One region of the Microbulbifer epialgicus genome, then DNA from elsewhere that is predicted to be linked to it. Evidence: riboswitches for the same ligand, from Rfam matches in the RefSeq annotation. Region 1 holds a riboswitch; the other holds the start of a gene.
The links. Region 1 has a riboswitch for thiamine pyrophosphate ahead of ACCI49_RS18260 (TonB-dependent receptor). Riboswitches for the same ligand answer to the same signal wherever they lie in the genome.
Positions count from the first base shown of each region.

Region 2: linked by a shared signal. The riboswitch ahead of thiC (phosphomethylpyrimidine synthase ThiC) and the one ahead of ACCI49_RS18260 (TonB-dependent receptor) in region 1 are both predicted to bind thiamine pyrophosphate.

Region 1 covers NZ_JBGMEK010000058.1:4,506-20,357, forward strand. Annotated here, with positions in the region: gene ACCI49_RS18260 (TonB-dependent receptor) at 1-1,436, opposite strand, end outside; TPP riboswitch at 1,494-1,611, opposite strand; gene ACCI49_RS18265 (MBL fold metallo-hydrolase) at 1,818-2,672, opposite strand; gene ACCI49_RS18270 (HD domain-containing protein) at 2,956-3,669, opposite strand; gene ACCI49_RS18275 (TetR/AcrR family transcriptional regulator) at 3,756-4,349, shown strand; gene ACCI49_RS18280 (acyl-CoA dehydrogenase family protein) at 4,449-5,612, opposite strand; gene ACCI49_RS18285 (acetyl/propionyl/methylcrotonyl-CoA carboxylase subunit alpha) at 5,624-7,648, opposite strand; gene ACCI49_RS18290 (enoyl-CoA hydratase/isomerase family protein) at 7,648-8,445, opposite strand; gene ACCI49_RS18295 (acyl-CoA dehydrogenase family protein) at 8,456-9,622, opposite strand; gene ACCI49_RS18300 (acyl-CoA carboxylase subunit beta) at 9,706-11,313, opposite strand; gene ACCI49_RS18305 (SDR family oxidoreductase) at 11,313-12,206, opposite strand; gene ACCI49_RS18310 (TetR/AcrR family transcriptional regulator) at 12,413-13,057, shown strand; gene ACCI49_RS18315 (M48 family metalloprotease) at 13,091-15,742, shown strand; gene yciH (stress response translation initiation inhibitor YciH) at 15,739-15,852, opposite strand, start outside.
Region 2 covers NZ_JBGMEK010000045.1:17,166-33,017, forward strand. Annotated here, with positions in the region: gene ACCI49_RS16700 (Dps family protein) at 1-78, opposite strand, end outside; gene ACCI49_RS16705 (HesA/MoeB/ThiF family protein) at 402-1,151, opposite strand; gene thiE (thiamine phosphate synthase) at 1,145-2,707, opposite strand; gene ACCI49_RS16715 (thiazole synthase) at 2,715-3,521, opposite strand; gene thiS (sulfur carrier protein ThiS) at 3,524-3,724, opposite strand; gene thiO (glycine oxidase ThiO) at 3,724-4,803, opposite strand; gene thiC (phosphomethylpyrimidine synthase ThiC) at 5,156-7,066, opposite strand; TPP riboswitch at 7,150-7,248, opposite strand; gene ACCI49_RS16735 (transposase) at 7,463-7,600, shown strand; gene ACCI49_RS16740 (glycosyl hydrolase family 18 protein) at 7,824-10,412, opposite strand; gene ACCI49_RS16745 (SGNH/GDSL hydrolase family protein) at 11,104-12,030, shown strand; gene ACCI49_RS16750 (thioredoxin domain-containing protein) at 12,107-13,663, opposite strand; gene ACCI49_RS16755 (Ig-like domain-containing protein) at 14,377-15,852, opposite strand, start outside.

The DNA of each region.
Region 1 (15,852 bases):
GATTCAGAGATGATTACACCATTGATACCGCCGGCCTTGTATCCTCGGGATACTGTCGCATACGCCATAGTATTTTCGGAGTAGTGATACTCCAGAGTGATATTGCCACCCCAGAGGTCCTCGCTGGTATCCCTGGCAGTGAACAGGGAGTCTGTGTAATCAGCACTTCGCTTTTCCAGGCGGAGCCCAGTCACTAGATTTAAGCTGTCGGTCAATTCAGTATTAAGCTCGCCATAAATAGCTGTGTTTCGTGTGTCAAATTCACTGGAAAAGTGTTCAATATCAGCCCCGAACTCCTCATTCGAGGTCTTGGTGCGCAATAAGTCCTCACGCTCTACACGCTCATATAAACCCACAACCCAGCTGCTACGCCCGAAAAAGAGCTTGGATGCATCAGTAGAAAGCAGGCGCAAATCCAAGCTGATGTTCTCTTTGTCACGCTGGTAATTGTCTGTTTGGCTGTATTCCCACGGGTGAAAGCCCTGATAACTCCAATCCTCATCGTAACCGTACTCTGTATCTGAGTCAGCGATGCTCAGCGTGGCATCCAGGTGGAATAGCTCACTCCCTGACCACTGTGCGGCTAGGGCTCCGGCCCAGGTTTCCTGCCGATCCCAGCCAGGTTTATCAGAGAGTGTTTCACGGGTGTTGTATAAGGAGAAGGCATCATAGCCGTTGTCAACATCTACATAGAGCAGTGAAAGAGCGAACTTTAGGTTGTCACTAGGCGTGTAGGCCAGCTTACTCCTTAGCACTGATTCATCAATATTGTTGGTATTATCACTGCCCAGGAATGCATTCTCTGTATAGCCATCGGATTTTTGCTTGTTAGCAGCGACTCGATAACCAAGCTGATCAGTTAATGGGCCGCTAGAAATTACAGAAATATTGCGTCCGTTGTATTCACTCACCTCGGCAGATACTTTTGCCATGGGCTCAGTGGTGGGAGCGGCGCTGGTCATATTGATCAGACCCGCCAGGGCGTTGGCACCATACGCAGTGCCTTGCGGCCCGCGAAGAATCTCTACTTGATCGATATCCAGGGTGCTGGCAGCGAGCCCGAGGCCGGTGAAGTCAATACCATCGATAACCAAGCCCACAGATGGATTCACCGGGTCTATAAATTGACTGCGCTCACCAATGCCGCGAATCTGGACAAAGCGGCCCCGTGAGGCACCAGATGAAAAATTAACATTTGGTGTCATGTTCAGGACCTGGTCCAGATTGCTAGCACCCCGGGCCTTGATTGTGTCTGCATTAACTACAGTCGCACTGGCAGTCAGGTCAAACAGGTTCGTATCGCGCAACTGGGCTGTGACCACAACCTCTTCAATCCCGGCCTCCCTAGGCTCAGCCGCAACTGCCAGCCCCGCAGAAAAGCAGCCAGCAAGGCTTACAGACCAGGCGATCGGGTGGGCTTTGAACAGATTCTTCATGGTTCTCTCTCGAATCAACACAAGTGAAAGAGACCCGGAGCGCGACGTGAGGAGGCGTTTGGTGAGGTTACCTATTCCTACGCCGGTATTAACCGGATCAGGTTCAAGGGTTTGCTCAGAAAGATCTATAGACCCTTCCAAGCATCTCAGGCCAAGGCCACCCCTTAGGTTTGCGGGCGCGATGATAGCAGAAGTTGAGAGCGGAAGGGGGATCCAAGTTTAAGGCTCAGAATGACAGAAGTTTGGTGGGTTGTTCCTTCTGTTCGATGCTCAGGGCAGGTTACTCTGATTAGTGCCTTCAATGTCCCCATATTGCCAAATAATTTGGACAGGCTTTGTAGGGGGAGGTAAAGAACCCATAACTACCAAAAAAAACTTAATTTAGTATCCCAAATAGGTGCCCCCGACCTGTCCCGCAAAGTGGGGTATAAACATGGCGTGGAAACCATGCCAGTGCCCATATTTTTTTTGCAGCTCAGGGTAGGCAACGTCGAAAATAGCTCGTAACTTTGCTCCTTGATCAGGTTCATAATCAAGTTTTGCCATTTCCCGCGCTACAACTTCTCGAAAGTCTACCATCATGTTCCTATAGTTGATCAAATCTGCTTTATTCCCTTCGTTAAAGTGGCTGGGAATATAGGTTTTTGCATTGAGTCCAATCAGTCGGTCGAGCGCTCGAATGTATCCGGGGTAATACCAGTCGGGCAGACCAAAGGGAGGAAAAGTGTTGACGAACATCATATCTGGAGCGAATACGGTATTCTCACTTTCAATATAGAATCCATACAACGTTGACGAGTGGGATTTAGGCATATAGAGAAAATGAACAATTTGATCACCAAGTTTGAGGGAGGTATCACCTTCTATTGGCTTGGTTACAGGTAGGACTTCATTCAAGGGGTGCTCCCAATCTTGAATTAGATGGTTAATCTCAATATGCCCGACTACAGTTTCAGGGCTGAGATATGCTCCGCCACGAATATGATCCAAGTGATTGTGGGAGTATATCAACCAGCGTACCGGCAGTTCTGGAAACCGTTTTTGTAACTCGGTGGAAAGTGCTTTACTGAAATTCTTGTTAAAACTATCGAACACTGCTAGCCCGTCACTAGTCCTTAGAACCATTGCTCGATTCATGCCCAGACGGAAACTATAGATACGGTCACTATGTTCTACAAATTGCGCGGGGAGTTCTGTAAATGGCTCGAAGTAGTCAATAGGAATTGCCTGCTTCATTATGGTTTGCCGAAGCCCAGATTCGCAGGCACTAACTAGAAAGGAGCTAATGGCGATTAGGCTAATATACATTAAACTTCTACTAAAAAGGCGGAGGGAAAAAATCCCCTTCACTAGGGACAGTTGTGGATTAGGGGCAAACAGGGATGTATTCACAGTGTGTCGTGAGAGAAGTATATCCATTACTTCCGACCGAGTAGAAATATGTCTTTTTTGATGCATGGCGATGCTCCTGACATGAAGATATTGTCATATTATTAAAATGAAATATGAGGAAACCTATTTAAAATGGGGTATCATCTATTTTTTTTAGAAAACCGAGTTTTAGAAATGGCCTCATATAGCTATCTGGTTTTCTTTTGACCTGGTCTTCGAGCAAGGTTTTCATACCCTTCTTAAATTCTAGTCTGGGAAACTCATCAATTACTTCGCTTAGGGTCTTTGGGTGGATGTCATTCAGCCACAATCCAGCGACATCTAGTCCAGCAGCAAAGTGCAATAGGGCAACTTCTGGATCTTTTTTGTGTGCAATACCGACGGAGTTGTGGTGAGCAACTATCTCATGCACCAAATCTGCCTTCTCTTGAGAGATATTACGGCCTCTACAAAAGGATCTTGCGGCTTGAGCTCCATCCAGTTCAAAAGTGCCGCCAATATCATAGGCAGTGATGAGTCCAAGATCATGCATGATGGCCCCAAGAAAATAGATTTCTTTGTCAATGGGTTTCTTCACTTTGTGGCTCATAGCAATGCCGAATGCATAGCTTCTGAGGCAGTGATTGAGCAGAAAATCAGGACTACATTTAGCCACCATGTTCAGTGCCTTTTTACAGTTTATCGAATCAGGAACGTGATAGACCTCTTTGGCAACATATTGAACATGTTCCCTTTTTACGAAGCGAGCAGTACGTATCAGTGTTGCTTTAACGCTGGAGGTAACAAAGCTGCAGGCCAGACATGGTAGAGATGGTGGAGTTTTACTCGTAGTCAGTTCCATGATAATTCTTATTTTGTACCGTTTCGAACAATAAAGTATGGTAGGCTTTCCCTGGTGTCAACAATTATGTGCGAAATAATACAAAAATGAGTAAGAGAAGGGGGCGACCGCCCAAATATGATGCTGCTGAGGCCCTTAAGGGAGCACTCCAGGTATTTTGGCGTAAAGGCCTTACAGCGACTTCTTTAGATGATTTGGCTGAATCCATGGAGATGAACAGGCCGAGTATCTATAACGCTTTCGGCGACAAGGTGTCCATTTACCGCAAAGCTTTTACGCAGTTTGCGAATCAGCTGGGTGATGAACTCGATACCATTTTGGATGAAAGTTGTACCTTGAAAGAAGCTATGTCGCGATTCTACGAACGGGCACTAACAACCTACCTGGATAACGAGGAGTTGCTGGGTTGCTTTGTTACCTGTACGGCACCTGTGGAATCTGTGGCCCACCCTGAGATTAGACGTGATCTGGCAACTCTGATTGCCGAAATTGACAGTCGTCTCAAGTGCCGATTAGAGAGAGCTCAAGAGAATGGGGACTGGCCGTCAAGCAGGGATACTAAGACAACTGCGAAACTACTCCATGCCACTTTACAAAGTTTGGCAATTCGGGCGCGAAGTGGAGAGGATCGAGAGTCTCTTGTAGATTTTTACTCATCTACAGTTGAATTATTGTGTTGAACGAAGGTAAGCATAAATTGTTGGAGTGGTATTTGGAGGCGCTATACATAGTGGCCAGGTAGTGTTCAGAATTCTGAACACTACCGTATTTGGTATTTTCTAGATTCCCATCTGCCTGGAAGCCAAATCCCGCATAATTTCCTCCGAACCACCTCCAATCGCATTCACCCGCACTTCACGATAGATACGCTCAATCCGTCCGCCGCGTATATAGCTTGCACCACCTAACACCTGCATTGCCTCCCGAGCGCAGAACTCAAGGGTTTCTGTCGCTTGAACTTTAAGTAGGGCGATGTCAGCTACTTTGAGTTTCTGTTGCTGTTCTGCCCAGGCACAGAGATCCAGATAAGCTTGGGTGGCGTTGATACGTTGGAGCATCTGCGCAAATTTATGCCGGATTACCTGGTGATTGGCCAGGCGCTTACCGAAAGTCTGTCGTTCCTGGGCCCATTCAATGGCATCTTGCAGACAGGCTCGGCTGTACTCTACACAGGAGGCAGCAATGCCCAGGCGTTCTCGATTGAAGTTGTGTACTATGGGTAGAAAGCCTTGGTTCTCACCACCGATCAGGTTGCTTGCGGGTACACGCACTTGATCGAAAAAGATGCTGGCGGTATCTGAGCACCACCATCCCTGCTTTTTGTCGAGTAGCTGCCGACTCACGCCTTCTGCATCTGCGGGAATGAGCAGCAGGGAGATGCCGTCGAAGCCCTCATCGCCGGTGCGTACAGCTGTGGTAAACCAGTTGGCACGCATGCCTCCGGTGATATAAATCTTTTCCCCTGTCACGATATAGTTATCTCCATCACGCTTTGCACGACACTGGATATTGGCAACATCTGAACCAACTCCTGGCTCAGTGACGGCGAGGGAAATATGTTTATCGCCGCGTAACACTGCGGGAATAATCTGGTCCTTCAGGGCTTCACTACCGTAATGTAGTAATGGGGGCAGGGCGATGCCGTGGATCATCAAGCTGGCGGAGAGGCCTCCGGCTCCGGTGCGGGCCAACTCTCCGGCGGCGACGATCATATGGAAAACATCGGTTTCAATGCCACCGTAGTTTTCCGGAAAGCCCATCTGTAGAAGGCCAACTTTTGCAGCTTTCTTCCAAAGTTCTGCGGGAAGCTGGCCTTTTTCATCCCACTCGGTGATGTAGGGGGTGATTTCCTGGTCGACGAAGCGGCGCAGCTGGCTGCGCCATTCCTGATGGCTTTCGTCATAATAGGGGCTGGCCATGCGGGAGGCGTCGATATCGTACATAGTGAACTCCTTTAGGATGTGGCATCGCTGGGAATTTTGGCGGTTTCACTGGGTGCAGCTTCGATCTGGACCAGGAGTTGGCCGCCGCGCACCTGGTCTCCTGCGTGGGCGCCGAGTTTGATCACGGTGCCATCGCGGTCAGCGCGCAGAGCGTGTTCCATCTTCATGGCTTCCATCAAAGCGATGGTATCTCCGCATCGAACCCTTTGGTTGGGCTCAACAAGTATCTGTACCAGGCAACCGTCCATAGGGGCGGTAATACGGCCACTGCCTTGATTCAGGCTCGATTTGGCCGGGGCCTGGGTGATGTCTACAAAGTGGAACTGTCCGCCGTCTAACAGTAGGTAGAGGTTGTTTTTACTGGCAAGGAACAATCTCTTGTGGCTAACACCGTTCAGTAGAAGCTCTGTGTTAAAGAGTTCGGTTTCATCTTGTGACTTTTCAAAACTGACCCGTTGAATTTGGAAGTGCTGCTCGCCAAGAGAGATTTGATAAATATTTTCCCCCAACGCCAACAGCTCACAATTCAGAGTTTTTCCGGAAGTTTCCAGCCGATAGTTCAGCGGAATGCTGCTATCACCACTGCGCCAATCACTGCGGCCACTGCGCTGCTCCCCAGGGTTGGAGTGGCGCAAGTGATTGAGTAGTACTGCTTGGGCAGCAATTTCTGCAGGAATTGGTTCTGCAGATGTCAGTGCGCTATTCTGGTCAAGGAAGCTGGTATCGGCATCACCAGAGATAAACTGGGGCTCTGCCAAGATTTTCCGCAGGAAGTAAATATTATTTTTCGGGCCGATAAATTGTAGTTGTGTTAGGGCGCGGGCAAGTTTACGTCTGGCTTCTTCACGATCCTGTCCCCAGGCAATTAATTTGCCGAGCATGGGATCGTAAAACGGAGTAATTTCGCCCCCACTTTTTAGCGCGTGGTCAATGCGGACTCCTTCCCCCTCAGGCGCCAGCCAATAGAGCACTTTTCCTGCCTGAGGTAGGAACTGCTGTTCTGGATCTTCAGCATAAAGTCGGACTTCGATGGCGTGCCCCTGCTGGGTTACCTGCTGCTGGGAGACGGGAAGGACTTCGCCACGGGCTACTGTTAGCTGCCAAGCTACCAGGTCAAATCCGGTTACCATTTCTGTAACTGGGTGCTCTACCTGCAGGCGGGTATTCATTTCCAGAAAATAGAATTCGCCGTTGGGACAGAGCAGAAATTCCACGGTGCCCGCGCCTTTATAACTGCAGGCTCGTGCGGCGGTGACTGCGGCTTCCCCCATTTTCTCCCGTAGGTGGGCGTCTACTGCGGGAGAAGGGCACTCTTCGACCACCTTTTGATGGCGTCTTTGTACGGAGCAATCCCGCTCCCCCAGGTGAATACAGTTGCCATGGCTGTCTGCAAAGATCTGGATTTCGATATGGCGCGCGTTGATCAGTGCCTTTTCCAGAATTAATTCGTCACTGCCGAAAGCGCTCATGGATTCACTACGTGCGGCGCGCAACTGGGAGGCCAGTTCTGTATCTCTGTGAGCCAGGCGCATGCCGCGCCCACCTCCGCCGGCGGCGGCCTTGATCATCAGAGGAAAACCGATGCGCTGTGCCTCGGCGATTAAGGTATCGTCGTCTTGAGCGCCCTGGAAACCGGGAATGCAGGGGACATCGGCAGCGGCGACAAACTCCTTGGCTTTGCGTTTGTTGCCCATCAGCTCTATCACTTCTGCGCTGGGGCCGACAAAGCGCAGTCCGCTTTCTTCGCAGGCGCTGGCGAATTCCGCATTCTCTGCGAGGAAACCGTAGCCGGGGTGAACGGCGGTGGCTCTGGATTTTTTTGCCGCGTCGAGAATTTTTTGGATGTCCAGATAGGATTCTGCTGAAGTCTGTCCACCAATTGCCACGGCGATATCGGCAGTTTGCACGTGTAAAGCATCGCGGTCCGCGTCACTGTAGACGGCGACGGTGCGATAGCCCTCCGCCTTGGCTGTGCGCATAATTCGCAGTGCGATTTCGCCACGGTTGGCGATTAGCAGGGTCTCTGTTGTCGACATCAGTGCTGCCACTCCGGTGATCGTTTTTCCAGAAATGCACGGGCGCCTTCGCGCCCCTCATGGCCCTGAATTGCGCGAGAAAATTGCCGTGCGGCGCCGTCCAGCAGTTGGCCTAAGGCAGTCTCGTCAGTGACCTGCGCTGCATCGAGCAAGATCTGTTTGGTGGTGGCTAGGGCGCCGGGAGCACAGGCATTGATTGCGCCCAGGTGTTCCTGTAGTGCGCCTTCGAGGGCCTCTGGACCGTCGAGTAGCTGATGGATTAATCCGATCTCCAAAGCTTGTTGCGCATTAACTTTTGCTCCACTGAGTGCGAGACGCCGGGCTTGGGAGAGGCCGACCCGTGCCACTACAAATGGGGCGATTTGTGCCGGCGGTAAGCCCAGGCGGGTTTCCGGCAGGGCAAAACGGCAGCTGTGATCAGCAATGGCGATATCGGCGCTACAGGCGAGACCGAAACCACCGCCCATTACAGCACCTTCCAATACGGCAATAACCACCAGGGGAGTGCGATTAAATCGTTCCATCAATTCGCCGAAGCGGCGGTTGATATGAAAGTATGCATCGCTGCCACCATCGCTCTGCTGGGCGTTGAGCATATTGGCAATATTGCCACCGGCGCAGAAGTTATGCTCTGCACCCCGCAGCACTATAGCCCGCACCTGTGGATCTTCCTCCGCTTCTGCAAGCTTTTGCAGAAGTTCGTCCACCATTTGCAAGCTGATTGCGTTGCGCTGCTGAGGTTGATTTAGGGTGAGGTGGCTGGCGATTCCGATGGTTTCATCAATAATTGTCTGCACGGATCTGACCTCACGCTTTGGGTTTGCGCTTGCCGGGCAAAATGCCCATCAGCTTACAGATAATGCCGAGCATGACTTCGTCTGCGCCGCCGCCGATAGCAGTGAGGCGGCTATCGCGGTAAACGCGGTTGATAGCGGTTTCTTCGATATAGCCCATACCGCCCCAGAACTGCAGGCACTGGTCTGGAATAGAGCGAGTCAGGCGGCCTGCCTTGAGCTTGGCCATGGAGGCGAGGGTAGTGACATCTTCTCCTGCCACATAGGCTTCAACCGCGCGCCAAGTTAATGAACGCAGGCATTCCACCTCAGTCTGCATTTCCGCCAGTGCGAAATGGATAGTCTGGTTGTCGAGCAGTGGAGCGTTAAAGGCCTGGCGCTCGCGCACGTATTCGATAGTGCTGTTTACGCAATTTTCCAGGCCTTTTAAGTTCAGTGCTGCAGCCGCAAGGCGCTCCTCCTGGAATTGCAGCATCTGCAGCAGGAAACCGGAGCCCTCATCACCAATGCGGAAATGTTTGGGTATGCGCACATTGTCAAAAAAGATAGGGGCGGTTTCCGATGAGCGCATACCCATCTTGTTGAGTTTTTCACCAATGCGTACACCCGGTGTTTTTGCTGGAATAACTACCAGGGATTTGTTGCGGTGGGCTTTGTCGTCACTGGTGTTGACCAGGGTGCAGAAAAAGTCGGCACAGGGGGCGTTGGTGATCCACATCTTACTGCCGTTGATCACGTAGTCGTCGCCATCGCTCTTGGCGGTAGTTTTAATGGAAGCGACATCGGAACCGGCTCCGGGCTCGGATACGGCAATGGAACCGACCATCTCTCCGCTTATGGCGGGAACCAGGAACTGCTCTTTTAGGTCCTTGCTGCCAAACTTTGCCAGGGCGGGGGTGCACATGGAGGTCTGTACAGAAATTGACAGGGATACGCCACCGGTCTGACCGCCGCCCAGCTCCTCCAGAAAAACTGCTTCATAACTGAAGTCGAGGCCGAGACCACCGAATTCCGCAGGCTTGCTGATACCGAGCAGGCCGAGACCGGCCAGTTGCTGGAAAACTTCGCGGATAGGAAAGCGGCCGGCTTTTTCCCATTCCACCACGTTGGGTTTGATTTCCTGCTGTACAAAATTCTGTACAGTGCGTTGCAGTTCCCGGTGTTGGTCGTTAAATATCATTATTGTTTTCCCTTCCTCAAAGTGTGAACCAGGTGATTGTGGTAATGGGCAACCGCACTTCCTTGTTGCCCAGGCTTTCCGCTCTAAAACCTTGCTACGCCGAAAGTATTTTTGTTCAGTTTGCTTTGCTCTGCCTCACCGCAAACCTCCAGCAACATGCCCAAGAGTTTGCGCGTATCGCGAGGATCGATAATGCCGTCATCCCACAGACGGGCACTGCAGGCGAGGGCGTCGGAGTTGCTCTGCATAAAGGCGCTGGTATCGTTTTCCAATTTGTCTAATACTGCCTCATCGACACTTCCACTGCGTTGCATTTTTTGCTCGGTGACGATACGCATAACCTTGCCGGCCTGGGCTGCGCCCATGACTGCGGTGCGGGAATTTGGCCAGGCAAAAATAAAGCGGGGATCGAACCCGCGACCGCACATGGCGTAATTGCCGGCCCCATAGGAACCGCCTACGACAATACTGAGTTTTGGCACGCTGGCGTTGGCTACGGCCTGAATCATTTTTGACCCGTGCTTGATAATGCCGTTGCGCTCCACCTCGGTACCCACCATAAATCCGGTGGTATTGTGTAAAAACAGCAGTGGGGTGCCGCTCTGTTCACACAGCTGAATAAACTGCGCGGCCTTGTTGGCCCCTTTGGGGGTGATGGGGCCGTTATTGCCGATAATGCCTACGGGAAAGCCTTCGATACGGATATGACCGCACACGGTCTGCCGATCAAACTCCGGTTTAAAGTCCAACAGGGTGGAGCCGTCGGCAATACGCGCCAGGAGTTCGCGCACGTCATAGGGCTTTTTACTGTCTGCCGGGATCAGGCCAAGTAGGTCCTCGATAGGGTACAGCGGGTCCTCGTAATCTTTTTTCGAGATACTCTGCTGTGGAGAGGGAAGGGTAGCGACAATTTCCCGCGCTATACGAATACCGTCGGCATCATTTTCTGCCAGGTAATCGCCACTGCCGGATTCAGTGCAGTGCATTTCCGCTCCGCCAAGGCTCTCTTCATCGGCAATCTCACCGGTGGCAGCTTTAAGCAGCGGTGGCCCTGCCAGGTACATGCCGGTTTGCCCGCGCACCATTACCACATAATCTGACAGCCCCGGCTGGTAAGCCCCACCAGCGGTAGCACCACCATGCACTACGGTGATTTGCGGAATACCGGCGGCGGATATACGTGCCTGGTTGGCAAAGCTGCGTCCGCCGGGTGCAAAAGTATCGGTGGCATACATCAGATTGGCGCCACCACTTTGCGCCAGGGCCACTATAGGCAGATGATTTTCCAGAGCGATCTGCTGCATTCGTAGCGCTTTATCCATCCCGGCAGGGGAGATGGTACCGCCTTTCACCGCGTAGTTAGCCACCCGCACTATACAGCGGCGCCCACTGATCTGGCCGATACCGCAAATGGCACCGCCGCCTGCGCCGGTACCATCCTGGTCGTCAAAAAGTTTATAGCCGGCGAGGGAGCACAACTCCACAAAAGGTGCACCGGGATCAAGCAGTAAATTGAGTCGCTCCCGTGGCAGTAGCCAGCCCCGTTCACGGTAGCGAGCGGCCTTGCTTTTTTCCGCCAGTACCGAGCGCTGTTCAGCCTCACGAAACTGGTTGATCTGCTCCAGCATTGCAGCTTTGTTGTCATTAAACTCTGCCGAGCGGTTGTCGAGCTGGGAATCAATCGGCTGCATTAGAGTTTGCCCTCCGCTTCCAGCTCTTTCACTACCTGGGGCCGGTGTTTGCGGTGGAATCCATTAAAGCGTTTGGAGTTATTGGCGGCTTGTGGCTGCCAAAGGGGACAGTGGTGCTTGAGACTGGAGCCACCGTCGATACGCAGGGTTTGCCCGGTGATATAGCTGGCCGCATCAGAAAGCAGGAAACAAACGGCCCCACTCACTTCGGCTTCTTCACCCATTCGGTAGAGGGGGATGCTGTCGCGGAAGCCCGGCAGTAGTTCGCGCAGGAATTTGGGATCGTAGGTATCGAAACCGCTGGAGAGAATATAGCCGGGCGCTACAGCGTTGACCCGAACTCCCAAGGATGCCCACTCCAATGCAGCGGTTTCAGTAATATTTTCCATGCCCGCGCGGGCGGCACCGGAGTGGCCCATCATCGGCATGCCGCCGGCATTATCTGCAGTGATATTTACGATACTGCCGCCGTGTTGTTTCATTGATTGCACAAAGACTTCGCGGGACATCAAGAAACCGCCGAGCAGGTTACTGCGCACGACGGCATCGAAGCCTTTTGTATTGATTTGCTCAAGGGGGGAGGGGAACTGGCCACCGGCATTGTTCACTAACCCGTGAATCCTGCCCTGGGCCTGGGTAATTTGCCCAACGGTTTCCTGGACCCCTTCTTCATCGCGGATATCCAGGCTGAACAGGCTGCACTCGCCGCCGTCGTTATTGATCTCGCCGGCAACTCTTTCCAATTTGTCCAGCTTGCGCCCGATCAACACCACATGTGCGCCGAGGCTGGCCAGTTCGTGGGCGATACAGCGGCCAATACCACTGCCGCCGCCAGTGACAATATGGGTTTGTTCACTAAAGCTGCCGGAGCGCAGCTGGCTTTGATAGCGCATGAAAGTTTCCTTTTTTTCGGGCCCGTAAGGCCTGTTCAGTTTTTATTGTTCTTGTCAGTGCTTGCGCCTGCGCGTGGGAAAACGCAGAATGGCTTAACGCTACCAAGCAAGCGCTTGGTATTCAATAGTTGGCGTCTATTTGATTAGAAATTCATAAGATCGCTAATATTCCGGGCTGATTACCTGAAAGAGTTTTGGAGAAATTCGTGCGAGAGAGTGCGCAAGCGTTGGCGGAGGCGCCGAGTCAACTGTCATCACAACAATTAATAGGTGCCCTGGTCGAGCAAGGGCTGCTAACTGACCCCGCTTCTCCCCGCGGACGTTTACTGTTTGCTGCAGCGCGCCTGTTTGAGCAAAGGGGATTTGCCCGTACCACGGTGCGTGACCTGGCCGCGGAAGTTGGCATACTTTCTGGCAGTATTTTTCACCATTTTGCCAGTAAGGAGCAGATTCTCTGCGCGGTAATGAAAGAGGTCATCACCTTAGCCAGCGCGAGAATGCGTAGTGCTGCAGAGAATGCTGGCTGTCCGCAGGAGAAGTTGCGCGCCTGCATACAGTCTGAGCTTGAGGCTATCCACGAACAGGCGGTGCCAGGGTTCTCCATTTTAGTAACGGAGTGGCGTAGCTTGACTGAGGAGAGCCAGGAGGAAGTATTGCGGCTGCGCGAAGAATATGAGCAGATCTGGCTGGATGCAATTGTCGCGGCCAAATGCCCCGGCGGTGCGCCTGCTCTGGTACGGCGACTATTGGTGGGTGCCCTGAGTCATACTTATAGCTGGTTTAAGCCCCGAAACAGGGGGCTATCGATCCCTGATCTAACTGATCATATTTTCCAGATCTTTACTCCCTAATATTTGTAAACGGGTAAAGTGCCCTGAAAAACTGTGCACTTTGCCTCCTTTCCTGCCAATTTTGCAGTTTGGACCACTTTCCTGAGAACTGGTACCCACCCGATTTCCTTCGAATCTTTTACCCTGCGCGCAACAGGTGATGAAAGTGACAATTTGCGTCACAAGGTGACAGGAGGGGAGATGGCGGGCCAGGATTTATACCAGGTAGTTTCCACCGGAAGGACGCTTCACGCCAAGGGTTCAGACCAAGTAGTACGGGATGCGGCCAAGTTGTTTGCCATTCCTGAACCTCAGGCCCGCAGACTCCTGCTGAAAGGCTGGGTGATAAAGGACCAGCTTGCATCCTCCCAAGCCCTGGAGCTCCGTGCCGGCCTGCAAAAAATTGGCCTGCGTGTGGAGGTTTGCCCCGCGGGAAAATTCGATAACCAGCAGCTGATAGCCAGGATTAAAGTTGCCCAGCGGCACAAAGCCCGGGCGGCCAAGGGGGCACCTCCCAGTGACAGCAATAGTGCAGGTAGAAGCCATGAGAATCAGCCAAAGCGTGCTCCGGGTAAGAGAAGTGCCGCAACCAAGGTCGAGGCCACTGTAACGGCCAAAGCCTCAACGGGGGGGCAGCAGTTCATTGGTGATAGCAAGCCCCCCATCACATCCTTCTGGGGCAGGGCGCTAGTTGGCCTACTACCGGCTTTGGTTTTGCCAGTAATTTTTATGGGTGTGGCAGCCCTGTGTTTGTACGGAGCAGGCTACGCCCTCTGGCAGATCCCCATGGCTGCCTGGCAGGGAGAGTTAAGTGGGGGAGTTGTGGCGTTCAGCCTGTTGATGGCGGCTTGTTTCATTTTTCTTCTCTCCCTCTTTGTCTTTCCCTATCTATGGTTCCCGCGAAATGTGGGGCCCAAACCCAGTGAAATACCATTAAACCGTTCAGAGGGTCGGGAGCTTTTCCGACTGTTTGAGCAGCTTTCCGAAAAAACCGGACTGCCGCGAGTCCAGGAAGTCACGCTCAGTCCCGACGCCCAGGTTTTTACCGCACCCACATTTGCCCAAGTGATGCGTCAGGAATTACCGTTAAATGTGGGGCTCGCCAGTGTTGCGTCCCTGCGTGGCGGTGAGGGAATGGCGTTGGTGGCGCGGGGGCTTGGTCTCTACCAAGGGAAGTTGCACGGACTACTGGCTTGGCTGGTATTGGATGGTGTGTATCGCTTGGAGCGGATGCAATGGGCACTGGAAAATGAGCGAAGCGCACTGTGCACCAGTGGTGAGCCCAATCGCTTACAAAAACCTTTGCATCAACTATTGGTGGCCTGCGGGTATTTTCTGTTACCGCTGGTCGAACGACTGGAAGGACTGCATCGAACCCTGACCAAGGGAAGTGCCAAATACCTGGAATCCCGTGCTGACTTGTGGGCAGCAGATTTGATTGGTAGCGAGGCATTTGCCGCGTTTGCGGAAAGGTGGCACCGCCTGATCCACGCCGACTTAATCGTAGCCGAAACCGGGCGTGAAGCCGCCGCGTTGGGGCAGTGTTTTGAAAACATCCCCGCTGCCGTTGCCTGGATTTTGGATAACCTGGATGAGGAAACCTGTAAGGCCATTGAATTGGCGATGGGTCAAACCAGCGATCCCTGGGATGCCTGTGAGGCAGCGGACTTGAAGCGAGTGGACGCAGTCCAACAGCGGGGCTTGGATGCGCGGATTCGTCGGGCATTTTCCTTACAGGACCTGTTCACAGATTTTGCTCGGCAGGCTGCAAGCGTCAGCACCGCCGGCGCCGGGCCGGACTGCCAAGTGGTGGAAAATCGCCGACTGCTCTGTGCCAGTCGTGAAGTGGCTGAAGCAGTGCAAGTGTTGGATACTTATTTTAATCGGCTGCCGCCACACTCCTTTCTACCTCTGCGTCGCTCCACCTCTGAAGATATGCAAGGTATGGATCTACAGACCAGCATTGACTGGTTGCGAGGTAAGTTGGTTGAGTTAAGGGAGATGCGCGGGCGCAGTGAGGCGCTACGGCAGCACATGGCAGCCATGCAATTGGGTGTCGCCTTGATCAGGAACAAAGTGCGAATCAATCCACAAGATTACTCCCTGAAAAGTGCTAGCTTGGCCTCCGCCCAAGAGGCTGTAGCGGTGAAAAGGTCTGAGCTGGAGGAAACTGAAAAACAGTTACAACAGATTTATGCCGTCTTTTATCAGCGCCTGTGTCTGGCACTAGTGGCAATGCCTACAAAGGAGAGGCAGGAAGCGCGCAACCTACTGCGCCATTTGGCCGCGTACGAAGCCCTGGCAACTCATCTGGAGCGGTTGGCCGGCTATGGTCGTAGCCTCGCACTAATTGCCCAGTATCTGTCTCCGGGACTGGGTGAGCGGGAACTGGTGCAAAAATACCTGGCTCTGGCCGCGCGAGAGCTGGATGCAACCTTCGCTACGGTGGAGTCTTCCGACCTGTTAAAGGCTCAGGGGCTGGATAGTGCCCTTTGCATCAAGGCCAAACGAGAGCCTCTGCAACTGTTGCCACAACGGCATAAAGAGGCACTGGCTCTCGTGCAGGCGCTGGAGGCTCGCTGCAAATATGCGAGTTCAGTTATTTTGGAGCACTATCAAGTGAAGCTGGCAACCCTGCTGAATAGCTGCCTGGAGAGGGAGCAGCAGATGCAGTTGAACCCGTTGAGGCTACTGCGGACAGTTTAGCCTCCGGCAAGCTTTACCTTGTAGTTCTTGGACTCCAGCAGTGACTTGATCTCGGAGCGTTTATCGCCTTGGATTTCGATCACGCCGTCTTTCAATGCACCGCCGCAACC
Region 2 (15,852 bases), on a different contig from region 1:
ATCCGCCAGTAAGTGCTTGAGACCGCCAGCGATCTTTTCCCTATCCTTTTCACTAATACCGATATCGATTTTTTTCATTAAACAAATCCTTCTTCCAATACTTTTGTCACCGAAGTGGTTGTATTGCCATTCTGATAGCTTTAAGAATCCCTCACAAGCTATCGGCTTAATAGCTTATCTATATAGCCGAGCCACGTTTACAAGGCACTAGAAAGACAAGCATATTTACCCAGTCAATTACCACAAGGGAGATGCCGGAAATCTGGCGGAATCCCCTTCCAGAGCGAACTCAAGGGTCCAAACCAAAAAATAAATATCGTGCCAGAGCTAAAGATTCACACTGGAGAGCGAGGGCTCAGAATTCTTATATCATCAGCCCTGTATAAAGCCAATAATATAGGTCAGGCACCGCAAACAGCGCAATTGCTGTGTCTCGGCAGCTGTAGCGTCTGCAAGGCAAATGTTTCAGTTTCAATTAAATTCAGTTTATTCAGGCTGGATACCGGCATACCCGTCAGGTACTTGATAGCCTCCAGGGCCTGCATACTGCCAACTATCCCCAGCGCCGGCCCAATCACACCGGTTGTAGAGCAATTCTGAACTTCTGTTTGCTCATGGGGCGGGAACAGACATGCGTAACACGGGCCTTTACCTTTAGAGAAGTCAAAACTGATCAACTGGCCGGAAAACCCCTGTACCGAAGCCATCACTACAGGGCCCCCTGTCTGATAGCAAACGCGATTGATAGTGTGGCGAATTTCTAAGTTATCGGTGCAATCCAATACCAAATCCACCTGCTTAACTTGCTCACGTAACCAGGATTCATTCGCCATTTGATTGTGGGGGTGAATACGAATAGTCGGGTTGGCAGCGGCCAACTGTTGCGCAGCGACCACTGCTTTGGATTTACCCTGGTGATTGGTTTTGTACAATACCTGGCGCTGCAAATTGGAAAGGTCGATATGATCACCATCCACCAGGTGCAGCTCACCGATACCAGCAGCCGCCAGGTACAGCGCTGCCGGGCTGCCGAGCCCTCCTAAGCCAACGATCATAATCCGCGCAGACGCCAGTTTCTCCTGCCCTTCTTCTCCCACCTGGGGCAGCATAATCTGGCGACTGTAACGCTGTAATTCCTTACTACTTAACATGGCTCTACTTCCGCATACTCGTTATCCAGCAGGGCGTTCAGTTCGGCAACCGCCTGCTTGTAATCTTCCGCTTTGGTTATGGCACTGACTACGGCAATACTACCAACACCTGTAGCGATAACCTCCCCGGCGCGTTGCACATTAATACCACCAATTGCCACTAATGGATAATCGGGCAGTAGAGCAGCCATTCGTGCGAGCTTCTGCACTCCCTGCAACTGATCCGACATGTCCTTGGTGTTGGTCGCGTAAATAGCGCCAATGGCCAGGTAACTGGGGCGGTAACGGTAGGCCAGCAATAATTCGTAGAAGCCATGGGTGCTGATACCCAGCCTCAGACCCGCTGACTGAATTGCAGCCAGATCTGCCGCCTGCAGATCTTCCTGGCCTAAATGAACGCCGTAGGCACCACATTGAATCGCCAGCTGCCAAAAGTCATTGATAAACAGACGCAGGTTATAAGCCCTGCCAATGGCAACTGCCCTTTCAATCTGCTCACGCAGGTTCTCACCAGGGTTTTTAATCCGCAGTTGCAGGGTACGCACCCCCTGTTCAGCGAGGCGTTGCAGCCACTCCAGGGTATCCACCACCGGGTACAGCCCCATTCTACTGGAATCCACCTCGGCAAACCCATGAATAAATGGCTGCGCCACACCCTGAGCGCCCAGGCCGTAATCCTGTGCACGCGCTTCACCCGGAACCAGTATCTCGGGGAAATCCACTAATTCCAAAGGCCAGCCGCAATGCCCTACAGGGCCGGCACCGGCGCCGATATGCGTATTGGCTCCAAGGCGCAAGCCACGCTGCACATAAGCCTTACCTACCACACAGGCATCCCGCAATGGGTAACCCAAGGCGCGGCAGGCCGCAATGGCAGAAGACAGGGTGCAACCAGTACCGTGGGTATTATTGCCTGACACCTCACTGCCAATAAACCAGTCCGCCTTTTTGCCATCCCAGAGTAGGTCGGAGACTTCACCTAAGCGAAGCTGTGTGTGGCCACCGGTCACCAGTACCGCAGCACCACCTTCCGACTGCAATTGGCGCGCAGCACCCAATAGAGATTCGGCATCCTTAACCGTTACCTGGCTAAGCCATTCCAGCTCATGGAAATTGGGGGTTACCAGGTCACACTGCGGCAATAACTGGGACAGAACTTCTGCGGTAATATCACCCTCGGTAAGACCGGCACCACTGGTAGCAATGGCAACCGGATCATAAATAACGGGCACAGGCTGAAGCGCCCTTAGCTTTTGCAAAAAATCAGCCACCTCCAAAACCTGTTCGGCTTTGGCTAGCAGGCCAATTTTGATAGCCGCGGGAAACAGGTCTCGTTGCAGAGCCCGCAACTGGGAGCCTAATACCTCTATAGAGACAGCATTTATCGCTGCCACTTCCACAGTATTTTGTGCGGTGTTGGCAGTAATAGCACTGCAACCGTGACAACCAAGATCGCAAAATGTCAGCAGGTCAGCCTGAATGCCGGCACCGCCACCAGAGTCGCTACCGGCAATCGTCCAGACGATCGGTTTATCCGTTAAAACTTGATCTCGCATAAACGCTTTATTCCTGCGACAGGTTCTCGGCTTGCTGCCAGAAAGGCATATCCAGGGTGGGAGTGCTCGGGCTGGCTGTTTGGCATTTGAGCATCAAACCCGCATTAAATGAAGCGCGCCCGGACTCGACTGCAAGCTTAAACGCATGCGCCATAAGCACAGGTTCCTGGGCCTTTGCGATAGCGGTGTTGAGTAGTACCGCATCAAAGCCCATTTCCAAAGCTTCCGCGGCCTGTGATGGAGCGCCAATACCCGCATCGATAATTAGCGGTACATCGCTAAGGCGCTCACGTAGTGTTTGTAAATTATATTTATTCAGCAGCCCCTGCCCGGTTCCGATAGGCGCTCCCCAGGGCATCAGTACCTCACAACCTACATCCAGAAGTTTGCGACACAGCACCAAATCATCAGTACAGTAGGGCAAAACTTTAAAGCCGAGTTGAACCAGCTCCCGCGCCGCCTCCACCAACCCGAATAAGTCGGGCTGTAAATTGTAATCATCGCCGATGACTTCCAACTTGATCCAATCAGTCTGGAAAATTTCCTGAGACATTTTTGCCAGCTCTACCGCTTCCCGCGCAGATTTACAACCCGCAGTGTTCGGCAGCAACTGACAGCCAGATTCGCGTATATAATCCCAAAATACATTATCCTTCTGCTGTGCGGGATTCTGCCGACGCAGTGACAAAGTAATAATTTCCGAGGATGAAGCACGCACTGATTCGCGCATTATCGCGGGAGATGGATACAGCGCAGTACCTATCAGAAGCCGGCTGTTAAATGCCTCCCCATAAAGCTGCAACAAATCACTCATATTTATCCTCCCACAACCGGTGCCACAATATCGAGGCAATCGCCGTCATTGACCTGGGTATCTGAATATTGTGAGCGCGCCACGAAGCCGCCATTAATTGCTACGGCAAATGCCTCGCCAGAATATCCCAGTTGCTGTAAAAGCGCGGCGAGTCCCATAGGAGACTCAAGACTATGCGCTTCCCCATTCACTAAAACTTGCATCAAGCCACCTGTAACAGTTGTTGTGCCACTTGCTCTTCAACTTGTTGCACCACTGCCGGAGCCAGAAGATAACCGTGACGATGAAGTCCATTCAATCTGATTAATCCCTCCTCATTTTGGATAAGTGGCAAATTATCCTCAGTGGCGGGACGGCAATTCACGCGAGTCTCCACAATACGGGCTTCAGCAAAGGCCGGATTGATAGAATACAATGCAGAGGACAACTCCATACTGGAGCGCAGCGAAATCGGAGATAAATCCTCACTCTCAATTTGAGTGGCCCCAATGACTGTTCTCCCATCACTGCGCGGTACGGCGTAGAGCTTATAGCGCGGATGCAGTAAACGCACCGGGCGCTGTAATACAACTTCGTGGGACTCAACCACCATGACTTCACCGCGCACACCGCGTAAACCGGGGATCTGCTCTTTGGCCCCAAGGCCGCGACAATCGATCACACAATCAAATTGCTGTTGCTCCCCGGCAAAAGAAATTTGTTTCTGGTGGCAACTTACCGGGGTGCGCTCTCGCAGTGTTACGCCTCGCTGACGCAACACATTGAGCAACAGAGGCAGCAGACGGTGGTTGTTGATATCCGCTTCTCCCCGCAGGTAAAGGCCCATCTCGAAACTTCCAAGAGCTGGCTCCAGTGCAGCCAATGCCTGTGAATTCAGAGACTCAACCTGCTCCTTTGCCGACTCACCCAATTTACCTTGCAGCTCTCGCAGGAATTGCAACAGTTCATTCCTATCCTTGCCATGAGCAACCAATACAGAACCTGCACGACGAAACTCCACAGATCGCCCGGTCTGACTTTCAAGTTGAGTGCACCACTCCGACCACAGTTTGAGGCTCTGCAAGCCCTGAACATATATCTGCTTTTCAGTGCGAACCAGTTCAGATAAAGGCGAGATCATACCTGCTGCCGCCCAGCAGGCACCCGAGGGGGTCGATAAATCTCCGGCTTCAAAAACCGTGATATCAAACTTCTGCTGGGAAAGTCGCCAGGCGAGTAATCGGCCCAACAGGCCTCCACCGGCAATGGCTATTTTGGATTTCTTTTTGGTTTCGCTTGTCACTGAACACCTGCCTTAAAAATATAAATAGATACCCGGCGATCACAAATTCCGTTTTACACCATCGGTCTGTTTTCAGAAAGTTGTCCTGCTGACCTATAGGAAAGAGCTGATTAACAATTTGAGTAGCAGACACACTTTAAAAAAAGTATGTCCATCTCTTTAAATACTAAAAAGGGGAAGGAAAGAATACACTGCGCTCGGGACCGTATGAGGCATGGATGCCGATTACGAGCTTACAGGGATGTATTCACAGCGAGTCCCGAGCGCAGTGTATTCTTTCCTTCTGACCCAGTAGTATTTCCCAGTTAATCATATGGGCAACAGGGTATGAGGTTTTGCTACCAGGCTGCAATCAGCCCTTGTGATAAATCTCGCTGCCCATATCCTTAAATTTAATCGCCATTGCCTCCATGCCCTGCTCCGCCTGCTGTTTTGCAGCGTAATCACGCACATCTTGAGAGATTTTCATCGAGCAGAATTTAGGACCACACATGGAGCAGAAGTGCGCGACTTTGCCGGATTCCTTCGGAAGAGTCTCATCGTGGTATGAGCGCGCACGCTCAGGATCGAGACCAAGATTGAATTGATCTTCCCACCGAAACTCAAAGCGCGCCTTGGAAAGTGCATCATCGCGCTTCTGTACACGCGGGTGCCCCTTGGCCAAGTCCGCCGCATGAGCGGCAATCTTATAGGCCATAAGTCCCTCTTTAACATCCTCTTTATTGGGTAGGCCCAGGTGCTCTTTCGGAGTCACGTAACACAACATAGCGCAACCAAAAGTACCAATCAGAGCAGCGCCAATTCCAGAAGTAATATGATCGTAGCCAGGGGCAATATCTGTGGTCAAAGGCCCGAGAGTATAAAAAGGGGCGCCATGGCAGTGCTTCAACTGCTCATCCATATTTTCTTTGATTTTATGAATGGCTACATGTCCAGGACCTTCGATCATGGTCTGTACATCATGCTTCCAGGCAATTTCAGTAAGTTCACCGAGCGTGTGCAGCTCGCCAAACTGAGCCTGATCATTAGCATCAGCAATGGAGCCCGGGCGCAGGCCATCACCGAGACTAAAGCTCACATCGTAGGCCTTCATAATCTCGCAGATTTCCTCAAAGTGGCTGTAGAGGAAATTCTCCTTGTGATGGGCGAGACACCATTTGGCCATGATGGAACCACCGCGAGACACAATACCGGTCATACGTTTGGCGGTGAGCGGCACATAGCGCAAAAGCACACCCGCATGAATGGTGAAATAATCCACCCCCTGCTCTGCCTGCTCAATCAAAGTATCGCGGAAAACATCCCAGTTGAGGTTTTCCGCGATTCCATCCACTTTTTCCAGTGCCTGATAAATCGGCACAGTGCCGATGGGCACTGGCGAGTTGCGCAGAATCCATTCGCGGGTTTCATGAATATTGGCCCCGGTAGAGAGATCCATCACCGTATCCGCGCCCCACTTGGTGGACCAAACCAGCTTTTCCACTTCCTCTTCAATAGAAGAAGTTACTGCGGAGTTACCAATATTCGCATTTACCTTGCACAGGAAGTTGCGGCCAATAATCATTGGCTCCACTTCCGGGTGATTGATATTCGCTGGGATAATCGCGCGCCCTTCTGCAACTTCCCTGCGGACGAATTCCGGAGTAATTTGTTCGGGAATGAAAATACCCTCGCGCGCTTTCTGGTATTCACTTTCACTCATTTCCGCCGCTATTTTCGCCCGTCCCATATTTTCGCGTACAGCGACAAACTCCATTTCCGGCGTGATAATGCCACGGCGGGCGTAGTGCATTTGCGAAACATTCTGCCCCGGTTTTGCCCGGCGAGGGCTCGGCAGATTTTCGAAGCGGATATGGTCCAACCCTTGATCTGCCATGCGTTTCTGGCTGTAGGCCGCCTGCCGAGAATCCATCTGCTCAGTATCCCCGCGAGCCTCTACCCAGCCCTGGCGCAACTTGGGTAAACCTTCGCGTACATCCACTTTGAAATTAGGTTCCGAGTAAGGGCCCGAGGTATCGTATACAGTGAGCGGCTCATTGGGCTCTAATACGGGGTTTTCTGCATCCCCAGCTACCACACTATCTCCCAAACAAATCTGGCGGGCACCAACCTGAATATCCGGGGTTTCACCAGGCAAATAGACTTTACTTGAATTGGGAAAAGACTGAACCGTGAGGTTTTCAAGGAATGCTTTCGCTGAATCGCGACTGGCAGCGCGGGAAGACTTTCCGGCTTTGCCGGATTGTTCAATGATCTCGGACATGCGTAACCTTAAAGCTTGGGAATTTAAAGGTCGCAGCATCCAGGGCAAATATAAAGAGAAAAGCCACCCAACTGTAAAAACAGGTAACTTCAGATCTTGTTCCCTACGCGGGGGTTACCCCGATCAGGTTCAACGGATCTCGCAACAGCGATCTCAGCCCACAGGCACTCCGACAAGTAGAGCGCAGTATAGAGGAAGTATTTGAAAATGAACAGAAAGCGGAGGCTAACAAGGCCCTTGAGAATCTCCGAATAATTTCGAACCAAATTGGTAGTGGTCGGCAACCAACCAAGATAGCGATGAATCAGTCGCCAAATCACTTTTGCGGAAGCAAAATATCATCTCAAACGCAGTCGACCGCCATACCCTCTAGGAATCATGTTGCGGATTCACTAGGTGCAACTATTTTACAAGCCGAGCGATTCGACCATGGAAGATGCACTTTACGATATGGAATCTATACATAATTTTATCGGAATAGGCTGGAGTAACCGAACTCCAGACGAGGCAACCATCCTTAATTTTCGCTACTGACTAGAGCCGAAACAGCTAAGGAAAAGCCTTTTCGGTGCTTTAAAAAAAAAGAAACTGCCGCTTTTTTACTACTAAACCCACCCATTTTCCATTTCCTAAATGCCGTAGAGAGGTTGCGGGCAACCTTTTTCGCCAGTTCCAGCTGCCAGAAAAATCAGAATGGTCCTGAACCAGGGGCGCCCCAGCGCCCCCGGCACAACGGGTTACCACCCTGCAAGAATGATCAATTGCAAGTCGCGGGACCAATCCCTTCCCAAGCGGCAGAAACACCAGGCACATCACCCTGGGTCCACCACTTGGCACGATAACGGGCACTTTCGTGATTCACTTCATCCCCACCGTTGTAGATGGTCGCTGCATTCCATGGTATTTCGACGTTACTGACCAGTGCCCAGTCGGCTGCAGTCATGCTCGGCTCCATCTGGGTCCAGTACCTAGCCTGCCAAACGAGATTTTCATGGTTTACCTGGTCACCGCCCAGGTAAGTGCCTCCCACACGCCAGGCTGGGTAACTATCTGCGTTGGGGTCGGACTGGCTGCAACTGCCCCCTGTAATATTGATCACATTCACTTGTACGTCGGCAGAAACATTGGTGAAGCCATCGCTGACGGTAACCGTTGCGGTAAAAGCAGTATTGGCTTGAACCTGCGGTGCAGTGAACGTAGCATTGGCGGTATCGCCATTGGCTACAGCAAGGCCCGGTGCATTCCAACTGTAGGTAAGCACATCGCCATCGGGGTCACTGGCATCGGCAGAAACACTGATACTCTCACCTTCGTTAACAGAGACATTGGCCGGGACGGAAACAGCGGGGGGCGCATTATTTCCCACCGGTAGCAGAGTCACTATGACATTATCGGTATCCGAGAGCTCACCATCACTTACAGTGAGTTCAAATGTCAGCAACGTATCCATAGAAACCTGCGCAGCGGTAAACGCAGGAGTTGCACTATCAGCACCCTCTAACTTTACCTTAGGGGTACCAATCTGAGTCCAAGAGTAGGTCAAGACATCACCATCTGGATCACTGGAAGCACTGCCACTCAGAGTCACCGAAGAACCGCTAACCGCTGACTGATCAAGACCCGCATTGGCTGACGGTGCTCGATTGGCCATGCCGTCACCGTGGCCTAAGCTCTCGTGCATAGCATTGAGTATGTCACCGTTGTCTGCATCGATTTCCCAAGCAAATAAACCTGCGAGACCATTGCTTCGCGCGTAAGCACCCTTCTGCATGACTGAAGTGGCGCTATCATAGGTAATCAGGTCACTGGTATCGGCTTTGAAGATATAGGCGCCCTGGGCAGTACTGTCGTAGTACTCCTGCCACTGACCGCTGGCTATCTTCCCGGCAATATCACGGTAGTCCACAACGCCGGCTTCCCAGGTGCCTGCAACCGCACCGGTCGCTGTGCCGGTCAGATGATCACCACCCGTCCAACCGGTAACCCCGGTCCAACCACGGCCATACATCGCAGTACCCAATACCAGCTTTGACGGTGGTACACCAGCGCCGATCAATGTCTGGACACTGGAATGGGCATTGTAATCATCCATCGGATTCCAACTCGGAGCATAAATCGCCGTCTGGTGGCCAAGTGTCTCGTTACTCCAGGCTCCGTAGAAGTCATAGGTCATCAGAAACAGGTAGTCCATGTACTGTTTAACGTTCGAGTAATCGACATCCTCGATCTTGTCAGTGCCAGCACCAATAGCAGAAGTGAGTTCGTACCCACGACCAGTTTCCTGCTCGAGCACGTCCAGCATCGCGCGCAGTTCCTGCATCAGTAAGCGGTAAGTCTCGCCATCGGTAGTGGGGTCGCCCAGGTTAGGATTTGCCCCCTGGCCACCTGGATACTCCCAATCGATATCCGCACCGTCAAAGAATTTCCAGGTACGCAGGAACTCCTCCACTGAATCCACAAAGCGGGCACGAAGGACCGGATCATCAAAGAAGTAGAACGGATCGGACAGGGTCCATCCGCCGATTGACGGTAGTATCTTGATATCTGGATAGGCCTGCTTCAACGCCATCAACTGGCCAAAGTTACCTTTGTAGGGATCGGACCAACTCTGCCCCGCCTGCGACTTCTGCAGTGCAGCGAATGGATCGTGGATCGAAACTTTGAAATCTTCCCGCCCGGAGCAGGAACGCTGCAAAGCCTGGAAGCTGCCTTCAATCTCCTTGAGGCTATCGTTGATGCCGTCGCCACCGCAAATGGGAATAAAGCCGTACAGGATATGGGTAAGGTTATAGGCCGGGATCTTGTCAACAGGGAAGTTACGACCATATACACCCCACTCCACAAAGTAAGCACCCACAACGGATCCGCTGGTGTTAATGTAGGGGCGGTTGTTCTCCCCATCATGGAGCACGATTGGATCCAGGTGGCTGCCGTCGGTATCAGCCACGATGATGCCGGTCGCTTCTGAACTGCTGCAACCGGAAGCATTACACAGGGCAACTTGCAGTTCGTATTGGCCACCTTCACTGATCTGCAATCTGGCGGTTCCGCTCTGGCTACCGGTACCACTTACCGACTGCTCGAGTACAACTTGTCCATTGAGCAGATACTGTGCAGTGTCGGCATCGTCCCCAGAAAACTTGGACCAAGCCACCGACACTTCGGCGTAATCCTTGATGGTCACTAGCTGTTCGTAGGCGGTGGCGGCCTCATCAACTTCAATAATGGCAAAGCTGGTTCCCATATTGTTGATGGTGGGCGCACCTGGAACTGCAAGCGCGGTCGAACTGGCTAAAGCAAATAACAACAGAGTTTGCCACCAAGCCTCAAGTTTGGGTGTTAGCATGGGGTTCCCTTTGAGTAATGAAATGTTGTGAGCCTCTTTGGCAAAGTGTGCCCGGCTCAATTGGCTGTACCATTAACTTTTCAATAACTTCCGTGTATTTGCCCGATCCCCAACTCCCGAAACATACCATGTGGGTCACTTTTGAACCCCGGTCACTACATCTGTCGCTAATATCGACAATTTTATACTCAATAGTCAGGAAACAAACAGAGCAATAGTCCGTAAACTGAAAAAACAAAAAGAAAAAATAAAAAGACAGAAATTTTGTATTAACTAAAAAAATCCAAGATCAGGCTGCTGTGGCAAGTGTCGGATATATCTACATACAGCCCAAGGAGAAGCTGTCGAATTTATTTCGATAGTTTCTTTTTTCTACTCCGCGATTTGACACTCACCTAATTCTTTAATACCCATTTATTAAAAAGGGAGAAGGAAAGAATACACTGCGCTCGGGACCGTATGAGGCATGGATGCCGATTACGAGCTTACAGGGATGTATTCACAGCAAGTCTCTAGTGCAGTTTATTCTTTCCTTCTGGCCCAGTAGTAACTGTATGTGTGAAGCACATCGATGGCAACTTTCCCCATTTGAATGCAGACCATCCGGTCTCAGCCTACACTCCAAAGCGTTCACCGATGCAGTAACTAAAAATAACGATCTACGACGAAAGTCGGTGTGGGAGAAAACACAATGTGGAATAAATACGGAATAGTAGCAACACTAGTCTTGTGCATTTTTTCAATAAAGCCAGTAATGGCAGCCCCTTCCAAGTCCGTCGCCGCTGGTGATAGTATTACCATGGCATTCGGTGCAGACTGCACCCGTAATAAATATTTCTGGGACCTGTTTTGCCTACTAGGGGGAGACCAGCCGGAACACTCCTGGTTTGATGGTGATAACAACTCTGTAGAGAGCATTCACGATAAATACAAATTGAATTCACCAAATATGGCTGCCAATAAAAACGCGGCCGAATCCGGCGCAGAAATGCTCAGTGGAGGAGATAATTTCTCCATCCAGGCCGATCGGATTCTTTCCCAGAGTAACCTAGCAGATCATGTTGAAGTGGTATTAGGTGGTAATGATATCTGTAACCGTGAGTGCATCGATCCAGCTAACTGTGATGACCCGCTTTATACTGACGATGAGTGGCGTTCTGCAATTCGAGCTGGACTAGATAAGCTGGTCGACGGCCTTCCCAATGGTTCCACTATTCTTCTCGGCTCCGTACCACGCGTACAAGACCTACGCGCGGCAGGGCTGGAAAAGCAGGCTGGGAACTCTCGAGTGGACTGTGAAAGTGTCTGGTCAACATTTGGCATCTGCCGCATTGCAACCAATGGTGGCACCATGAACGGGGAGAACTTTGACACTCGCTATAACGGCATTAGTGCAGCCCAGCGTCGATATAACGAAATACTTGCTGAAGAGGCAGAGAGCTATAACGGTACCAATGGTGTTGAAGTGATAGCCGAGTACACTGGTGAAGATGAAGTGAATGCTGGCACTTTCCAATTTGGCAAGGACGACATCGATGGCGGTGACTGCTTCCACCCCAGTGTCCAAGGCCAAAACATCGTGGCCGATCTTATGTGGCAAGGAAATTCAGATAAATAATTTAGCTTAACTTTTACTGCTTGGTGAACATAGGGTCGGCAGTATTTTTATACTGCCGGTCCACCCTTATTCCATATTATTCTCTTTGGCTATCCGACTCTTCTTCAAAATACCCTAACTCTTCAACAACGTACTGTAATCGCTGCGGTAAACCCTTACGCATAAATGTCACATCAATTATCTCGCCGCTGGCAAGGGCATCCCACAGGGTATTTTGACCACTATGAACCCAACTATCATTAACCCTCATTAATACATCATTTTCCTGAAAGCCCAATACAGTAAAGAACTCATTATTAGCAACACCTTCCAATCGCATCAGGTGATATCCCTCTACCTCAAGCTCCGCCTCAATAAATTTTGCTTCCAGCAGTTCACGGTGCTCCAATTGTTTGCGCAGCCATTCCTGCCCCAGAGTTAAAACCCCGGATGGTTTGATTAATCTGCGACTGCCTCCCCCCAGAGGCTGCTCAATCCGCCGCCTGGCTTCCTCGCTCTGTTGTCGGGAATCCGTGAGCGAAATATCAACCCCCGCCTTTCCCCTAAGAGGCAGCTTTTCCACCCTGCCATGGTTATCAATAACCGCAAACCCACTATAAAGCCGAAGCAATGATACTTTAGGCAGTAGTTGCTGCCCCAGGATAAAATATTGTGCCCGCGCCCGCTCCACCTCAATCAAGGCTTTATAGCTTTCCTTAGCACTCGATCCACTAACCCCAACCAAAGCCAAAGGCAATTTTGTAAAAGGCAAATTTCTGTCATTTTTCTCACTAGTGTCACGCCATATATATTTTTCACCTGAAACGACACCCTTAGTGCGCAATTCACGTTCCAGCCAATAGGCATATTGTTCGAACGTGCGCAACCCTTTGAGATACAAACCGTTGATCAATACTACGGGAACATTTTTCAACCCCAGGTGCATTGCCATATTTCGGTCTTTCAAGACACTTGATCTGATATCTGCGTCTGTCATACACTGTTGAAACCGGGCGCTATCCAATTGTAAACGCTGCCCCAGAGCTGAGTAGATTTCCTGGTCAAGCTTTGGGGTTTGCACATATAAAGCATCGTGATAATTCCAGTAACTACCCTGCTCTGCCGCACAACGGGCTGCATGAGCAGCTGGTATCCCCTCTTTGTGAAATTTCAGTGGAAAATCAAAGTTCGCCTGTCTTGTCCATCCCTGATATTGTACGGCCAAGCGCCTCAGCACCGGCTGAATGGATTTGCAGTGTGGTGACTGATAAGAACAAAATACCGATATAGTAATCGGAGCCTTGGGATTCCCCTGAAACAGATCGGATTTATAGGGTAAATCAAGGCGGGGAGGCATCGGGGTTGGCAAGAGAATCTCGACTGCCTTTTTATTGTCATTCTTCGCTGCCAACTCATAAATCTTGTCTACACGCAACGCATACTGCATCTCTTGCAAATCATATAGAGTCAGTTGCAACGCACTATCGACCTTCTCAAGGCTGATCTCCTGCCCCGCAATCCGCGCTGCCAAAGGGGGGCTACCTGTTTCTGTTTGGGCTTTGGAGCGCACTTCTTGATGATCGGTACAGGCTATCAGAAAATAGAAAACCACATTGAGCAGAGGTAACCAAAATAGACCATTTCGCTTTTTCATAACCCGCACTCTTTTAGTTGTTTCCGCGGATACTAACAATCAGGATTTACCAGACCTAGATATAGAGCCAGAAGGCGACAAACCCTTCCTCAAAATGCGTACTAAGTTTTATTTCTTAGTTTTGCATAAAGCGATTCATTAGAATTGTCTGTTTGAAGACGAATTTTATCCCCTATATTCCTAGGAAACCCCAGTGAACGAATTATGTCTTCACCAGTCGGCGGAGGGCTAAAATCGGTGTCGCCTAAAGCCTTAGTTTGATTATATTATTTGCTAATAAGCGATAGGGGGATAGCTCTGCTGCCCTGGCGTACAACCGCTAAACTGGCGCAGACAAAGAAAAACACCTAGTAATACCGCGATTGTCACTTAACCCGCAAAGTGCTCTATTGCGGCACTGCTCGCAGGGGAGAAGCACAACAAATCATTCAACCAAATAAAAGGGCTACATCATGACTACGCGAGTAGAACATAAACGCCGCCTCCCGGTATGCCAAACATTTGCTCATCTTCAATAAACGTCCTTATGAAGCCGGGGTTTCCTGATCATTCCCGTCCCCGACGCTGGGGTGTGCTGTCGCGTTCCGCGATGAGTGAAACAAACTGGCCACTGCAGCCCTAAAAATATTCTCAATCAGAACGAAACCGGGCCGCTAATGCGGCCCGGTAAATGTCAAAATCACTATCAGAAACCTGACATGCGGCAGATTGAGCTAGTTAGTGGTGCATTTAAACTGCCAGGAGTCGGTGAAGGCAGGACCTGAGCCACCTTCGAGAGCTGGCACATGTGCCTCAACCGTCACAGAACCAGAATCACCTGGATTTGCATTATCTGGAGCATTAACTGTAATTTTAAAGATACTGGGACCAAATTTATTGGAATTGGCGACTGCATCGGCGTTTAGCTTTACATCACAATGAGGTGACTCAGTCTTTATCGTCGTACCCAGAGGCAAGCGGCCATTGTACTTGTCAGAGAGATAGAAATACAGGGTACCCGAACCCCCTACTGGAATATCAATTTCAGGAAAGTCAGAAGAATAATCGTCACCTATCTTAAATATCCCGTAAGGTTCACTTCCCGCTACCAAAATTGGCTCTGCAGCACGCACATGAACCAGTTCTTTAGAGCAGGTACCCTCATCTTCAGCCGCCTTGGAGCATCTAAGGCCATTATAAATGCCATTACCACTATCGTATTCTTCATTATCATTCAATGGAATAAACAGCTCCTCATCACCACCCACTTCTGGGCAATCAGGATAGCAACTTCCAGAACTTTTGGAGTTTCCAAAAGCACCATCCTCATTGTGATCCAAAAATGCTTCCGGTAAATCTACAAACGTTTCACCGGTGTCAAATTCCCCATTACCATTAGCGTCATTAAAAGTTTCCTGTCCCAACGCGTAGGCCAGAATAGTAGAGCGCCCACCATAAGGTTGGCCCAGAGATTGCGGACATGGGTAGGCACCTCTAAGCCCAGTAACAGGACATGTCGTGTTAAATATAGTCCGAAGTGAGTGCATCAAGCCATCATCACCAAGGAATTCGTAGTCAATAGGTGCTCGGGGATTCTGGCTATTCCAATCTACGGAACAATTCCCATCAACAGTAGTACAGTAGCCAGCTATGCGCCCATACTCTGTTTTAAAGGAAATGGCGGTGCCATCAGGAATCGTATTATCAGGAGTTCCGATCCTAATGGTGATTGTCGAGGTGACACCATCAATGCTATCGCCACCCGGGTTTAAGATACTAGCAGATAAAGAAAATGATTCCTGATCAAGGATGGCTGCGGAGACTACTAACCCTCTGGAAAAGGCACTAAAAGAGGTCCCGTTACTATCGGTAATCGACGCTTTTACCGAAACTGGCAGCGCTACACTTCCGGAATTAACGAAGGCGCTAACTTGGCCCTCTGCATCGGTCGTTCCGGAGCTATTAACAAGAGTTACGTTTCCCTCCCCTTCTTCCAAAGAGAAGTTCACTTCAACCCCACTCACTGGCAAATCATCTTTACTGAAGACCTGAAAGCGCACTTCTGATGTTCCCTTACCTCCAGAGCCCTGGATATGGATTACCTCAGGCTCAGCGCTAACAAACTCAATGGAACCTACCTCTGGAGGCATCACAGTAAGCTGGCCGCTGGCCGATATACCTGGGTAAGCGGTTAGTGCGGCTGAGATACT